2 regions of the Blautia sp. HCN-20427 genome follow, and region 2 is predicted to be linked to the other one. Evidence: predicted binding sites of a transcription regulator. Region 2 holds the regulator's gene; the other holds the start of a gene.

Region 1 (8,328 bases), on a different contig from region 2:
CAGCACTGCCACTACCACCAGTATTACTGCAAACACCACAATCATGGCACTCATTTTCGGCAGTTCTACCTGCAGACCAATATTGGCGAAAAATACCGGAGACAGGAAAATATAAGACAAAATCCCAAATCTTCTTGCAATGTAATTGGTATGAGTTGTTTTTGTAATAATCAGCCCGGCAAAGAAAGCTCCTGTAATGTCTGCAACACCAAAAAATTCTTCTGCGCAGTAAGAAAATACAAGGCAGATAACAAACGCCAGAATGACAAAACGCTGCAAATCCCGCTCATATCCCTTTACCCATTTCTGGAACAGGACATGAATGATATATCCGCCCACACCGATAAAGACAAAAAATCCCAGAATCTTTCCGAACACCAGCCATACATTTACAGATGAATCTGCAAGACTGGTAATAACTGTAAGGGCAATGATTCCCAGAATATCATCAATAATGGCCGCCCCTAAAATGGCATTTCCCGCTCTGGTATTTAACTTGCCCATTTCCTTTAAGGTTTCCACCGAAATACTTACCGAGGTTGCCGTTAAAATAACACCAATGAAAACATTCTGCAAAATCAGACTGGTTCCGGCGGCAGATTCTAACATTCCCGGGCGGTTAAAATAAGCTGCTACTCCCAGACCGCCCAGAAGCGGCACTATCACACCCAAAAGGGCAATAATAAACGAAGCCTTTCCGCTTTTCTTCAGTTCATCGATATCCGTCTCCAGTCCTGCACAAAACATCAGAACAATCACACCGATTTCTGATACCTGATAAATAAACTCCGTCTGATGTAAGACTCCCAAACAGGCCGGCCCTAAAAGCAGCCCTGCCAGCAGCGCCCCTACTACCTGCGGCAGGCTGATGCGCCGAGTCAGAAGCCCAAACGCCTTTGTAGTCAGCAATATCAGTGCCAAATCCAGTAAATACCCATAAGAATCCATATTCTCCCTCCTCAAATCCCCACACTGTGATTTTTAAAACTGTATTTATGTTATCACAATTTGTCAGAAAATCCAAGGAAAAACCTTTACACTACACCGTATATTTCTTGCACAAAAAGAGCGCTGTTCCTGTAGAGGTGGAGAAGACTTCTGTCTCTTCTCCTCTTCTGGGACAGCGCATATATTTACATAGATTTCCGCTCTGCAATTTCCGCCATCTTAGCAGAATTCAGACGGGTATCTCCGTGTACACGGCTATAGGAAAGGTAGCCGTTCATACGATCAATTTTGGTCAGATTGGTGGAACCGCATACCGGACACACATCCATTTCCAGCTCCTCATGACCACAGTCATCACAGTAAGCCAAAGACAGGTTCACGCCCTCATAATAGCCCAAATCCATAGCTCTGCGCACCAGTGCCCGAATGGCGTCTACATTGTATCCAATGGGATAACGCACATACTGAATTTTGCCGCCATTGCAGAGTTCCCAGAATCTGCCCTCGCAATCCTGCTTCTCAATGGGAGTCATTTCCTCTGTTACATGGCAGTGGAAGCTGTTGCTCACATACGGACGATCAGAAACCCCCTCCACGATACCGTACATCTTTCTGAACTGCTCTACCTGAAGGCCGCAGAGACTCTCTGCCGGAGTACCGTAAATGGCATACAGATTGCCGTCCTCATATTTGTACTGCTCTACTTTTTTATTGATATACTGCAGTACTTCCAAGGCAAACTTGCCGTCCTCGCGAATGGATTTACCGTTGTACAACTCCTGCAGTTCATTTAATGCCGTAATACCAAAAGAAGCAGTCATCGGTTTTAAAAGCGGTTTAATCTTATCCGAAGGTTTTAAGTTGCCGCCGTAAAAACCGCCCTCACAGTAAGCCAGCGGATTTGTGGACGCCTTCATCTCACCCAGATAATCGTAAGTACGAATATGCAGGTGACGAATCATTTCCAGATAAAAATCCAGCACCTCGTAGAAATCCTTATTCTCGGCTCTGGCCTTTGCCAGAATCATGGGAAGATGGAGGCTGACTGCGCCCACGTTAAACCGTCCCACAAATACAGGAACGTCCTTATCATCTGCCGGAGTCATGCCGCCTCTTTCGTACCAGGGGCTTAAAAAGGCTCTGCAGCCCATAGGACTGATAACCTTTCCGTATCTTTTATACATACTGGAAATATAGCCCTTGCCGCTTAAAGAAAGCCAGTCCGGATACATGGTTTTGGCAGAACAGGAAATTCCTGCCTCAAACACATCCTCCCCTTCTCTGCCCTCTCCATGAAGATTCTCATCATAGAGGAACACAATCTTTGGAAACAGCACCGGTTTTTTATGACCTTCTCTTCCCTGTCCGCCCTTGTGAACCTCCAGAAGAGAAATGCTGCACATTTTCTCAAATTTCTTCATACCCAGTCCCAGAGTCACGGTAACAAAAGGATAATCTCCTCTGGAAGATCCCACCGTATTCAGCTTATACTCTATTCCCTGCCAGCCCTGGTCGAAGTCTCTCTTTACCTTATCCACAGCATACTGCTCGGCTCTCTCCTCTGCCAGTTCCCAGTCCGGGTCTACATAAGCAAGAAATTCTTCCTTATATTTTTCGTAGCTTTTTTCCGCATAAGGGGCCAGAATCTTGTCCACTTCCGGCACGGTAAAGCCGCCGTACTGCTGGGCTGCCGTACTGAGCACAATATCTCCCATAACGTCAAAAGCCGTATCCAGGGTCTTCGGCTCATTGTACCACACATTTCCCATTTCAAAGCCGCCTCTTAACACATTAGCCACGTCAAAGAGACAGCAGTTCATGGTATCCAGACGGGCAGACTGGTCGTGAATATAAATATACCCGTCCTTGCAGGCCTGCAGTTCGTTGCGGTTCATAAAGAACTTCCGATACAGTTCTTTATTCAGTTCATTGAAAATCAGGCTGCGCTTGGTAGCCACCAGGGCGCTGTCCGTATTGGCATTGCTCTTGTCCCCAATGTAGCGGATGGACTGGCTCTTGGTATACACCTCATCCATCATATGAATAAAGTCATGCTTATAATTGCGATAATCTCTGTAGCTCTTTGCAACAGATGGATTGACTTCTTCCAGAGCCCCCTCCACAATATTGTGCATATCCTGAATGGAAATCTCTTCTTTATCCAGAGAATCCGCCTTTTCCTGGGCATAGCGGCAGATAAATTTCACCTCATCCTCTTTGAAATTATACATAATTCTGGATGCGGATTTGTTCACTGCCCTCACGATTTTCTGAACATCAAAATCCTCTTTCGTACCATCTTTCTTAACTACATACATCATCACTTTCACCTCATACACTTTAAAACACTATATCTGGTATAGTATAATATTTTTCACTTTTCATTTCACAACATTTTGTATTCCACAGTATATCACTTTTCACACAGGAAAGAAAGTGGGAATATTGCACAATTCTGTACTAATATTCTCCACTTTCCTCTATTATCCCCGTATTCAACATACTTCGACAAAATGTCACCTGACAAAAAAAGTTTTTCTTTTCCTGATTTTTTCCCTCTTTTCGTTTTATGGAAACCGGTTTTCGGCACAACATTATTGAAAGTGCACAATTTCATTTTTGTCAAGGGGTACTTTCTATTTTCTCCTGTAATATTTCGTTTATCTGGTAACGTTTCGCAGCCACTTATACGTTTTATAGCGGTACACCGAAAACGGTATCTTGATAATCTCATCGCTGCACAGCAGAATATAAACCCAGGGCATGGGAATCCCCAGAACAAAAGCCCCCACTGCAGAGCCCAGGATAGAGCAAAGCCACATCACGCTCACGTCCAGAATCAACCCGAACCGGGTGTCCCCTCCTGCCCGGAAAATCCCCACAATCATCGTGGTATTCACAGACTGCCCCACCACATAATAGGACATAATCAGCATCATAGCCGTCAGATAGCTTTTGGCCAGAGGGGTGAGATTCAGCAGGCTTTTAACCAGAGGCGAAATGCCCAGTATCAGAAGTCCCCCGCCGATACCGCATAAAACAGCAATCTTTACAAAGCGCCTTCCGTACTCTCTGGCCAGTTCCTCTTTCTTCTCTCCGATGGCCTTTCCAATCATAATAGCCGCTGCGCTGGAAATACCAAAGCCAATCACCATAGAAAGCTGTCTGCATACCTGCGCCACGGAGTGAGCTGCCACAGCAGAACTGCCCAGATGTCCCACAATAGCGGAAATAGCCGCCATACCCGCGCCCCATGCCAGTTCGTTTAAAAGCACCGGAAAGGCATAGGTAAAGAAATCTTTTCCCAGGGCTTTGTCTTTTACAAAGAAATCCCGCCAGCGAATTTTCACCACATCGTTCATCTTCACTGCATAAAAAACCACAATCAGCACTTCTATGGTTCTTGCAAGCAGCGTTCCCAGCGCTGCGCCTGCTGCTCCCATTGCCGGGACTCCCAAAAGTCCGAAAATAAAAATTGCATTAAAAATAATATTAGCCAGCAGAGACGTACCGTACACAACGGTAGCGATAACCACCTTCTCCACACTGCGGATAATATTCAGATACACATTGGTAAATGCAGACAGCATATAGGAAAATGCCACAATCCGCAGATAGCTGACCCCTGCCTCAATGACAGCCTGGTCTGTGGTAAAAATCCGCATTAAAAGAGCCGGAAACACCAGTGCTGCCAAAGTAAAGACTGCAGCAGCCAAAAGGGAAATCCGAAAAGACATACCCATAACCTTTTCAATGGTTCTGGTATCCTTCTTTCCCCAATATTGTGCCGTCAGCACACAAGCCCCGGAAGTCAGTCCGAAAAATAAAAGGGAAAGGATAAAATACACCTGATTTGCCAGGGAAACGCCGGAAAGCGCTGTCTCCCCTACCTTTCCAAGCATAATGACATCCGTAGAGGTTACACCTACGTTAATCAGATTCTGAATCGCCATAGGCATAACCAGACGGGCTACATTGGAATAAAACCTTTTATCTTCAAGGCTCATACTTCTTTTTAAAACCATTTCTCTAATCTTTTTCTCCTGTTTTTTTATTTAAAGCCGGATTTCTCCGTCAAATACCACCTGGGCCGGGCCAGTCATATAAACCAGATTGTCCTCTCTGTCCCAGGCAATCTTCAAATCTCCCCCTAAAAGCTTTACGGTGACTGCATCTTCCGTGTAACCGTTTAAAGCGCAGGCAACGGCCACAGCGCAGGCTCCTGTTCCGCAGGCCAGAGTTTCTCCGCTGCCCCTCTCCCAAACCCGCATTTCCACCGTTTTGCGGTCCAGAACACGGACAAATTCCGTATTCACACTCTCCGGAAAGGCCTGGTGTTTTTCAAAGTCCGGTCCCACCTTTTCAATATCCAGGTTCTGCACGTCCTCCACAAACACTACAGCATGAGGATTTCCCATCGATACCGCAGTCACCTCATAAATGTTTTCTCCTACGTTTAAAGGTTTGGCAATCACCGGAGACTGGGGATACTTCATAGGAATTTTCTCTGCTTCCAGTATGGGCCTTCCCATATTCACCCTGATTTCCACTGCCTTTCCGTCTTTCACCGTCAAATCCAGATACTTGATTCCGCTTTTGGTATCCACAGAAATCTGAGTCTTTTTAGTCAGACCATAGTCATACACATATTTTGCAACACAGCGAATACCATTTCCGCACATGGCTCCCTGACTTCCGTCTGCGTTGTACATTTCCATTTCAAAATCAGCTTTTTCAGATGGTTTGATTAAAATCAATCCGTCTGAACCAATGCCAAAATGACGGTCACTGACCTTTATAGCTGTTTCAGAAGGATGTTCTACCCTTTCCTCCAGACAATTCACATACACATAATCATTTCCGATTCCCTGCATTTTCGTAAACTTCATCTTCCGTTTCCTCCAATCTCCTGTCATCTGCTTTCTGATGTTTCCTGCAATTTCAATTTAAAAAATCCGGAATAATACCCCTTTGGCTGCAGTATCTGCAGGTTTTCCTGGGTTTCCAAATCCTCAATCACATCTTTTCGGGACGGCAGAGAACTCCATGGCTCTATGCACACATAAGGCGCATCTGTATGGGGCATATGCCAGATGCCCAGATAGGGAAGCCCCTTTGTTTCCATCTCCAGTCCCACACTTCCTTTTTCTGCTTCCAGACGCAGGCGGGTGGGAACATTTCTTAAGATAATGGCGTCATGGTCAAACAAATCATGCCGCAGGTGCAGCCGCTTCTGTTCGTCAAGTGGAAAGGCTTCATCCTTTCCGGTTACAAAGCAGTCTTCTGACATGCCTACCCGCATCATATTTTCTGAGGAAGCAAACGCAATATCATAGTCCTCAAAAGAGAGTCCCTCTTCCCAGGGAAGCAAAAAGCCGGGATGTCCGCCTATACCAAAGTACATTTTCTTTCTGTCTTTGTTCTTCACACTGTAAGTCACTTTCAGTTCCTTTCCCTGCAGCTGGTATTTCAATTTCAGTTCAAAGTGAAATGGATACTGCCGGTAAATTTCTTCACTGTCCCGTAAAGAAAATACGATTTTATCTGCTGTTTTGTCCTTTACCTTTAAAACAGAATCTTTCAGAAATCCATGAATATCCATTTCATAGGTTTTTCCCCGATATGTATATTTTCCCTGTGTCAAACGTGCAATGTACGGAAACAGGTTAATAGCGCTGTCTCCCCAGTATTTCTCATCTCTCTGCCACAAGTATTCTCTTCCTTTTGTATCCTTTATGGAACACATCTGTCCCCCCAGGTCTTCTATAGACACTTCCAGATTTTCATTTTTAATTGTGTAAATCATCCCTGTACTCCTCCTGTATAAAAATCCATTACCACTATATTAAAGCAATTTCGCCTTTTTCGCAAACAGATTTCTGCCAAAAAGCAAAAAAGAAGAAACCTCCTCTGTGGGAAATTTCTCCTTTTCCTGTTCTTTAACAGACTTTGCTGCTTGTATATGGAATTAGTCTTCCTCTACAAATTCTTCTTTTCCAAGACCACAGACTGGGCATACCCAATCTTCCGGAAGGTCTTCAAAAGCTGTTCCCGGTTCGATTCCGTTATCCGGGTCTCCTAATTCAGGGTCATATACATATCCGCATGGTTCACATACATATTTTTTCATGGTTAAATACCTCCTGTTAAAATTTATTTTTTCACATTTTCTGAAATTCATTCTTCAGTTCTTATTCAGTCTACCACAGTTTCTCAAAAGTTTCCAGACTAATTTTGTAAAGTTTTTAAAAATTTTTTCAAAATCGGGTAGGAGGTAAATAATTATTTTATTTACCGTCCTCCCACACCACCTAGCATACCGTTCGGTACTAGGCGGTTCTTTAGTTTTCACAAACTACCAGATAATAGTCAAGCATGGATGTATATCCTAGCTTGGCTATTATTTTCTTTGAAAAGATTTGATTCAAGACTTTCGCCATTCTCCAATATCCTTTTCTACTACATACAAGTTCCTTCGCTCTCCAATGTTCCATTCCCAATGCTTTCAACATTCGATACTTTGTTTTGATTTTCTTCCATTGTTTCCAATAAACTGCTCGGATTCTACGTCTTGCCCATTCATCCGTTGTTTTGAGAAGTCCTTTCATATCTGCTAGTCTAAAGTATTCCACCCATCCTCGCACATACTCTTGGTACTTCTTTTCTCGCTCTGCATTACTAATACCTTTGTTTCTATCAGTAAGTTCTCGAATTCTATTTTTCATCTTGGCTACTGACTTTTGATGTACTCTGAATCTGCATTTGCCTTTGCATCTATAAAAGGTATACCCTAGATACTTGACCTTGCTGATGTGAGCCACCTCTGTTTTCTTCCTGTTTACTTTCAGAAATAACTTTCCTTCAATAATATGTTGCTGAGCAACGGACTCAATGGTCCACCTTGTGGCATTCCGACTTCTGTTCGCTCGAATTTCCCGTTTGCCATCACTCCCGCATTCAGGTATTTTTGTATTAACGAAATCACTCTTCCATCCTTGATGGTTCGTGACAATACCTCTATTAACTTACTTTGACATACGGTATCAAAAAACTTCTCCAAGCCCATATCCACTACATATACATAGCCGTCATTTACGTTCTTTTGGCATTGTCTAAGGGCATCATGTGCTCCTCTTTTCGGTCTGAATCCAAAACTATTCTCTGAGAATTGCTCCTCAAAGATTGGTGAGAGTTCCTATGCTATCGCCTGTTGAATCACTCTGTCAACGACAGTAGGAACTCCCAGCTTTCGAAACTCGCCTTTTGTTTCCTTGGGTATTTCTACCCTGCGAACTGGGTTAGGCTTATATCTTCCTTCCCTTACCTCTTGGATTAAGGCTTCTTGGTTTCTTCTTAGGAAGGGCAGAAGTTCATCCACCT
Region 2 (8,328 bases):
GTGCGGAGATTTTTCGTGTGGAAGAGACGATTGAAAGAATTTCCAGGGCCTTTGGCATAGAGAAGTGCAGCCCTTTTGTTATGAGCACGGGAATTTTTCTCACGGCAGAGAATGAAGAGGGGGAGATTTATGCCAGCGTAAAGCATATCCCCATTCAGGGTGCCAAACTCTATCGGGTGGCGGCTGTGAATCAGCTTTCCAGAGAAATTGTGGAAGGAAAGTATACCTTAGAAGAGGCGGAAGAACGTCTGGAGATTATTAAAAATATGCCGGGAAAACGCCCGTTGGTGCGGATTCTTTCGGCAGGGCTGGGTTCCGGCAGCTTCTGTTACCTGTTGGGAGGAAAATTTACGGATATGTTTGCCGCTTTTCTGTCCGGTGTACTTTTATATGCAATTCTGGTCCTTATAGACAAAAGGGAGAAAAAAACTTCAAAAATCGTGGTGAACTGTATTGGCGGTTTTTGTGTTTCTCTTTTTGCAGTGCTTTTTTACCGCCTGGGACTCGGAAATGCGCCTGGAAAAATTCTGGTAGGCTCTGTCATGCCTCTGGTTCCCGGCGTCTCTTTGGTCAATGCAGTCCGGGATTTTGCGGAAGGAAACTATATTGGCGGCGGAGTGCGTTTTTTGGATGCCCTTATGGTGGCTCTGGGAATTTCTCTGGGCGTGGGTCTGATGTATATTTTATACTATCGCTTGACGGGAGGAATTATCTTATGATATGGGAATGGCTTTTGCAGTTTTTGGCCGCAGGCTTCGGAACCATGGCGTTTTCCGTTTTATTTTCCGTGCCGAGAGAGCATTATCCCCTGTGCGGCTTCATTGGCGGTGCAGGCTGGTTTATCTGCTGGGGGATGATAAATATTTTTCATACAGGAGCCGTGGAGGCCAATTTTGCAGCAACAGTTTTTATTACCCTGGCTTCCAGAATCGGAAGCACAGTAAAGAAATGTCCGGTAACTCTGTTTCTCATTGCAGGAATCTTTCCTGAGGTGCCGGGAATCGGTATTTACAGAACCATTTATTACAGTATGCTGGACAATCGGGAATTGAGTCTGCACTATGGAAGAGAGACATTGGGAATTGCCATTGCCATGGTGCTGGGCATTATTCTGGTGTTTGAAATTCCCCAGAAGACAATTAACAGAGTTTTTGGAAAGAACAGAAAAGCCTGCGGCAGCTTCTAAGCTTTATGCCGCAGGCTTGTTTTTATGCTGTAATAACAGTACCTGTTTTTTCAAGATATCCTTCTTTTGCTTTTCCAATAGAGGTAATGACAGCTGTGCGTCCCGGTTTTTCTTCTACAAATTCGATGGAAGCCTGAATTTTAGGAAGCATGGTGTTGTCTTCAAAGTGTCCTTCCTCCATGTAAGCCTTCAGTTCGCTGACAGAAACTCTGCCCAGCTGTTTTTCTGTCTCAGAATGATAGTTGACAGAGGCATTTTCCACACTGGTGAGAATCAGAAGCTCGTCCGCGTCCAAAAGGCAGGCAAGTTTGCCGCTGATAAGGTCTTTTTCAATGACTGCGCTGGCTCCAGTCAATTCTTCGTCCTGCTCTAATACAGGAATACCGCCGCCGCCGGCAGCAATGACAATCTGACCTGCGTCAGACAGAGCCTTAATGGCATCTATTTCAATGATTTTTTCCGGCAGGGGTGCTGCCACAATACGCCGGTAGCCATTTTCTGTCTTGGTGACATAGTTGCCTTTCTTTTCTTCGTTTTCCGCTTCTTCTTTTGTCAGAGTTCTTCCGATGACTTTTATCGGTTCGTGGAAGGCATCATCGTAAGGGTCTACGGTTACCTGGGTCAAAATGGTGCTCACTGGTTTGTAGATACCTCTTCTGAGCAGTTCAGCCCTGAGGGCATTCTGAATGTCATATCCAATGTAGCCCTGGCTCATAGCAGAACATACGGACATAGGCACTGCCGTATAAGCCGGATGTACCTTGCCAAATTCATTCATAGCTGTATGTATCATACCGATTTGGGGTGCATTGCTGTGAGTAATTACAATATCCGCACCGGCTTCTACCAGGTCTGCAAGAACCTTTGCTGATGCTTTTACCGCTTCCTTCTGTTCCGGAAGGGTGGTACCCAGTGCTCTGTGGCCTAAAGCGACCACTACTTTTTTTCTGGTCATAATCTGGTCCTTCTTTCTTTCAAATAAAAACTTATAGAAAGATTATATCCATTCCCCGCCGGAAAAGCAATAGAAAAAACCCGATACCGAAGTACCGGGCTTTTTCAACTTGAGGGGGGAGATAGTGAGTGGTTTATCAACTATCCAAAACCTATTATAAGGAGAAAATGTTAGTAAAATATGTCTGTTTTATAAAAAAAGTGGAAACTTTATTTATAAATTTTAAAACGTATCTATCCCAAATAGGCTTTTAACAGTAAAAAGGTGTTTTTTACACCGTCGATGTGGCTTCTCTCATAACCGTGGGAAGCGTAAACACCGGCGCCGATGAGTCCGTGGCGGACGTCATATCCGGCCCGCAGAGCAGCTTCGGCATCAGAACCGTAGTGGGGATAGACGTCAACGGCGAAATCCAGATTTTCTTTTCTGGCGGCTTCTATGAGACTGCTGACTAAGTCATAAGTATAAGGGCCGCCGCTGTCCTTGGCGCAGATAGAAACCTGATATTCTTTACATTCCAGTCCTTCACCTACACAGCCCATATCCACGGAAAGCACTTCTGTGACACCTTGGGGAATAGAAGCGGCGCCGCCATGGCCGACCTCTTCGTAAACCGTGAAGTGCTGATAGAGTTTCCGTTCTGTGACAATGTTCTCTTCTTTCAGATAAGCAGCATAGCCAAGCAAAATCGCTGCACTGAGTTTATCGTCCAGGAAACGGCTTTTGATGTAGCCGCTGTTGGTAATGGTTGTCCGGGGGTCAAAGGCTACAATGTCGCCGGTCATGATTCCAAGGGCCTGGGTATCTTCTTTGGTAGTTACCTTTTCGTCCGGCAGCACTTCTACGGTATCAAAGGTTCGTCCTGTCTCGTCGTATTTTCCGTTTACATGGACCGAGGCATCGCAGAGCTGACAGGTGCCTTCATAAACCTTTCCGGAACGGGTGATAATACGGCAGTTTTCCGCCTCCGCATTGTTGGCATTCATACCGCCAAGCGGGGTAAGAGACAGACGGCCGTTTGCTTTAATTTCACGAACCATGGCGCCAAGGGTATCTACATGGGCTTCCAGAAAAACGGCATTTTCGGCGTCCCTGCCCCCAAGGTCTACCAAAACGCCGCCTTTAACGGTTTTCTGAGGCTGGTATCCCAAAGCCTGGTATTCCTTTATGAGATAATCGGTGACTTCTCTGGTGTATCCCGTAGGGCTGTCAATGGACAGCAGAGCTTTTAAGTGTTTCAGAATGATATCTGTATAAGTATTCATGTTCAAACCTCCTGCAATGTTGTAAGTCTATTGTAGAGGGTTTCTTTTACTGCGTCAAGAAGAGGAAGAATTGTATTGACATTTTAAGAGAAGTTTTGTAATATAGTAACAATTTAAGGAAAGAGGAGGAGTGGACTATGCGATACTACAGAAAAATAGCAGGTGAAAAAGTATATTTATCCCCCATGAATGCAGATGATGCAGAACAGTATACCGAGTGGCTGAACCGGCGTGATGTGACAGACAATGTAGGCAATACAGACCTTATGATGACGCTGGAAGGGGAGCGGGTCTGGATTTCCCAGGAGAGAGACCAGTATCAGTTTGCTATTGTAGAGCAGAGTTCCAACCGGCTTTTGGGAAACTGTGGGATTCAGAATATCAACTGGAGGAGAAGATGTGCCGAGATTGGGCTGTTTCTGGGAGAAGAGGAGAGCCGCGGAAAAGGATACGGACGTGAAGTACTGGAACTTTTGCAGGAATATGCGTTTGATGTGCTGAATTTACACAGTCTGTCTCTTCGGGTGTACAGCTTTAATACCCGGGCCATAAAGTGTTACGAAAAAGCAGGATTTTCCCACTGCGGAAGACTGCGGGAGGCTTATTATATCAATGGAATGTATCACGATATGCTTTTTATGGATATTTTAAAGGGTGAATGGCAAAAAAAACAAGAAAAGCGGTAGAAAAATTTTGATTTCCCATATATAATAGATACGATACGGATATATTATAGCCAAGGAGGAATTCAAACCCATGTATGATATGAAAATTTCTGATTCAGTTGTATTTATTGGCGTAAACGACAAGACCATTGATTTATTTGAAAGCCAGTATAAGGTTCCGAAAGGAGTTTCTTATAACTCTTATGTAATTTTAGATGAAAAAGTAGCAGTTATGGATACCGTAGATAAAAGAGCTACAGACCCGTGGCTGGAGAATCTGGACAAGGCTTTGGACGGACGCAGTGTGGACTATCTTGTGATTTCCCACCTGGAGCCGGATCACGCTTCCAACATTCAGCGTCTGGCAGAAAAGTATCCGGAAATGAAGCTGGTAGGAAATGCAAAAATTTTCTCTATGCTGCCGCAGTTCTTTGATTTTGATTTTTCTGAGAGAAAAGTAGTGGTAAAAGAAGGCGATACGTTAAGTCTGGGAAGCCATACCCTGCAGTTCTTTATGGCGCCTATGGTACACTGGCCGGAAGTTATGGTGGAATATGAGCAGTCCGAAAAGATTCTTTTCTCTGCAGACGGCTTTGGAAAGTTTGGCGCATTGGACGAAGAAGAGGACTGGACAGACGAAGCCAGAAGATATTTTATCAATATTGTAGGAAAATACGGTGTGCAGGTACAGAACTTATTAAAGAAAGCGGCAACTTTGGATATTCAGACTATCTGCCCGCTGCACGGACCGATTTTAAAAGAAAATCTGGGATTTTATATTGACAAATATCTGACTTGGAGCAGCTATGAACCGGAAGAAGACGGTGTTGTCATTGCGTATGCTTCTATTCACGGAAATACGGCAAAGGCAGCAGAAAAAATGGCTGAAATCCTGACCGATAAGGGGGCAAAGGCAGTAAGACTGTTTGATTTATCAAGAGATGATATGTCAGAAGCTGTTTCCTGCGCATTCCGTTATGACAAGCTGGTGGTTATGGCACCGACTTATGACGGTGCACTTTTCCCTGCCATGGAAGATTTCCTGTACCATCTGAAGGTGAAAACTTACAGAAAGAGAAAAGTGGGAATCGTGGAAAACGGTTCCTGGGCGCCTATGGCTGGTAAACTGATGAGAGCTTATTTGGAAGAGATGAAGGATATGGAAATCTGTGAGCCGGTTGTTTCGGTGAAATCTGTTATGAAGGAAGCAGATGTTCAGAATATGGAAACGCTGGCAGATGCACTTCTTGCTTAGTCACTGCCGGGGATATACAAAAGACAGGAGGGCTTTGTTATGAAGTGTCCGTTTTGCAATCAGGAGAATACAAGAGTCATTGATTCCAGGCCTGTGCCGGATAATAATTCCATCCGCAGACGGCGTCAGTGTGATGAATGTGGAAAGCGTTTCACTACTTATGAAAAGATTGAAACCATTCCGCTTACGGTTATCAAGAAAGACCAGAGCAGAGAGCAGTATGACCGTATGAAAATACAGGACGGCATTATGCGGGCCTGCTATAAGAGACCCATTTCCGTCAAAACCATTGAAAATCTTATGGACGAAATTGAGACAGAGATTTTCAACAAAGAGGAAAAAGAAGTTCCAAGCACACTGATTGGGGAAATTGTTATGGACAAACTCAAAGAATTGGATGCGGTGGCTTATGTTCGCTTTGCGTCTGTGTACAGGGAGTTTAAGGATATTGACACCTTTATGGATGAACTGAAAAAAATGATGAAATAGAAGTTTGTGCAAAAGTCCGTAAATACTGGGATGTCCCAGCATTTGCGGACTTTTAACATTTTGCTTATTGTTCTCCCAATTTGAAACAGCTTGTCTGGCAGAAAAGTCTTTACAGAATGCAATAAATATAGGAAATGAATAGGAATAGAATAGAAGCAAATTCTCTGTGTACCCCAAAAGATACTTGCATTTTCCCCTTACCATGTATAAAATAACCTTGACAATTACATAATGAGAGAACTGATATGTAAAAAGGAGATAGTCATGAAAAAAGTAAAAAGAATACTCATGTTGCTTTTGGTGATGACCCTTACTATTGTACTTGGCGGCTGCCAGGACGAAAAGGATGGGAACAAAGAATCTCAAAAAGACAGCAGTTCTCAGGAAACACAGGGAGAACCGACTATGGGCGGTTCTATAGTAGTAGGGATTCCTCAGGATTTGGAGGATAGTCTTGACCCACACAAATCGGTAGCGGCAGGAACGAAAGAAGTCCTATTCAACATTTATGAAGGTTTGGTAAAACCTGATGAACAGGGAAATTACACAGACGCAGTTGCGCAGTCCCATGAAATTTCAGAAGACGGAAAGGTGTATACCTTTGCTTTGAGACAGAATGTGAAATTTCACGACGGAACTACAGTGACCGCAGAAGATGTAAAATATTCGATTGAACGCTGCGCCGGTATCAGTGAGGGAACAACTCCGCTGGTAGCGGCGTTTTCTAATGTGGAGAAGGTAGAAATACCGGATGCACAGACGGTTGCCATTACATTAAAAGAGCCGGATACAGAATTTTTGGCTTATCTGACAGTGGCGATTGTTCCGCAACATGCAGCGGATTTGGACAAAAATCCGGTGGGAACAGGTCCGTTCCGGTATGTATCACGCTCTCCTCAGGAAAATATTGTAATAGAGAAATTTACAGATTACTGGGACAGCGAGCACCAGGCTTATCTGGACAAGGTAACCTTTAAAATTGCCGGAGACAGCAATGCCATTGTAACTGGATTAAAGAGCGGTTCCATAGATATGTATCCCAGAATCAATTCCACTCAGTCGGCTCAGCTTGCAGAGGATGAAGATTTGACCATTTATGAGGGAGGCATGAACCTGATTCAGGCGCTGTATTTGAACAATAAGGAAAAACCCTTTGATGATGTGAAGGTGCGTCAGGCTCTGTGCTATGCAGTCAACCGTCAGGAAGTGCTGGACATGATGGCAGACGGCAAAGGAACCATTATCGGCAGCAGTATGTTTCCTGCTTTTGAAAAGTACTATATGCCGGAATTGGCAGATAAATATCCGCAGGATATTGAGAAGGCAAAGCAGCTTTTAAAAGAGGCGGGTTATCCCGACGGATTTGAGATGACCATTACAGTACCAAACAACTATCAGCAGCATATTGACACGGCTCAGGTGCTGGCAGAGCAGTTAAAGCAGGTGGGCATTGACGCGCAGATTCAGCTGATAGAATGGGACAGCTGGCTCAGTGATGTGTATGCAGACCGAAAATTCCAGTCTACGGTTGTGGGAATTGACGCAGCTTATTTAAGCGGCAGAGCTCTTTTAGAGCGTTTTACCTCACAGGCAGGAACCAATTTTATCAATTACAGTAATCCGGAGTACGACAAGCTGTATGAGCAGGTGAAGAAGAGTACCAATGAGCAGGAACAAATAGAGCTGTATAAGAAAATGGAGACACTGTTAAGCGATGATGCAGCCAATGTCTATATTCAGGACATGGCGTCAGAAGTGGTACTGCGAAAGGACTACGGCGGCTATGTATTCTATCCGCTGTATGTGCTGGATATGGCAAAAATTTATAAAATCAAATAAGAATTAGAAAGAACAGGAGAAAAGGAGAAAGACAGAATATGAAATATGTGATTAAAAAAACAGGAACTCTCATTATAACGTTGTTGATTGTCTCATTCTTGTCTTTTTTTGCTTTCTCTGTAATTCCGGGAGACGCGGCAAGGTCAAAGCTGGGGACAGAAGCCACAGAGGAACAGGTAGAGGCCCTGCAAAAGGAAATGGGGCTGGATAAACCCATAGTGGTGCAGTATGGTATCTGGCTGAAAAATTTTGTGACAGGAGACATGGGAGAGTCCTACAGCTATTCCATGCCCGTGGCCCAGATGCTGAAGGAAAAAATTCCGGTGACCATAGCCATTACTCTGATGGCGTTTCTCATGATTCTGGCGCTGTCTGTGCCTTTGGGAATTTTTACGGCACAGCACGAGGGCGGCTGGCTGGACAGGATACTGATGGTTTTGAATCAGGTGGCCATGTCGGTGCCGGGATTTTTGCTGGGAATTGTTATCACCTATGTCTTCGGACTGGTGTTGAAGTGGTTTACACCCGGGGCTTATGTGGCGGCTTCGGAAGATTTTGCAGGGTTTCTGGGGTATCTCATAGCCCCCTGCGTGGCCATAGCCCTGCCCAGGTGTGCCATGGGTGTGAAAATGCTGCGAAGTTCTGTCATTTCTCAGATGGAAGCGGACTATGTG

Evidence for each region. The regulator NrdR, encoded in region 2, represses ribonucleotide reductase genes. The targets are predictions, from matches to a motif close to CACAANATNTTGTG.
Region 1: nrdD (anaerobic ribonucleoside-triphosphate reductase) is a predicted target of NrdR. The motif match lies at 3,295-3,308, and genes of this name have one in related genera.

What each region holds. Positions count from the first base shown of each region.
Region 1 is NZ_JBBKBX010000003.1:168,065-176,392, reverse strand. Features, by position in the region: gene WKT17_RS03040 (cation:proton antiporter) at 1-948, opposite strand, end outside; gene nrdD (anaerobic ribonucleoside-triphosphate reductase) at 1,134-3,269, opposite strand; gene WKT17_RS03030 (MATE family efflux transporter) at 3,609-4,973, opposite strand; gene dapF (diaminopimelate epimerase) at 5,004-5,837, opposite strand; gene WKT17_RS03020 (aldose 1-epimerase family protein) at 5,861-6,754, opposite strand; gene rd (rubredoxin) at 6,917-7,078, opposite strand; gene WKT17_RS03010 (group II intron maturase-specific domain-containing protein) at 7,290-7,673, opposite strand; gene WKT17_RS03005 (reverse transcriptase domain-containing protein) at 7,793-8,131, opposite strand; gene WKT17_RS03000 (hypothetical protein) at 8,144-8,328, opposite strand, start outside.
Region 2 is NZ_JBBKBX010000013.1:81,935-90,262, forward strand. Features, by position in the region: gene WKT17_RS09580 (threonine/serine exporter family protein) at 1-719, shown strand, start outside; gene WKT17_RS09585 (threonine/serine exporter family protein) at 716-1,186, shown strand; gene arcC (carbamate kinase) at 1,209-2,141, opposite strand; gene WKT17_RS09595 (M42 family metallopeptidase) at 2,375-3,406, opposite strand; gene WKT17_RS09600 (GNAT family N-acetyltransferase) at 3,544-4,092, shown strand; gene WKT17_RS09605 (FprA family A-type flavoprotein) at 4,163-5,326, shown strand; gene nrdR (transcriptional regulator NrdR) at 5,366-5,815, shown strand; gene WKT17_RS09615 (ABC transporter substrate-binding protein) at 6,080-7,654, shown strand; gene WKT17_RS09620 (ABC transporter permease) at 7,693-8,328, shown strand, end outside.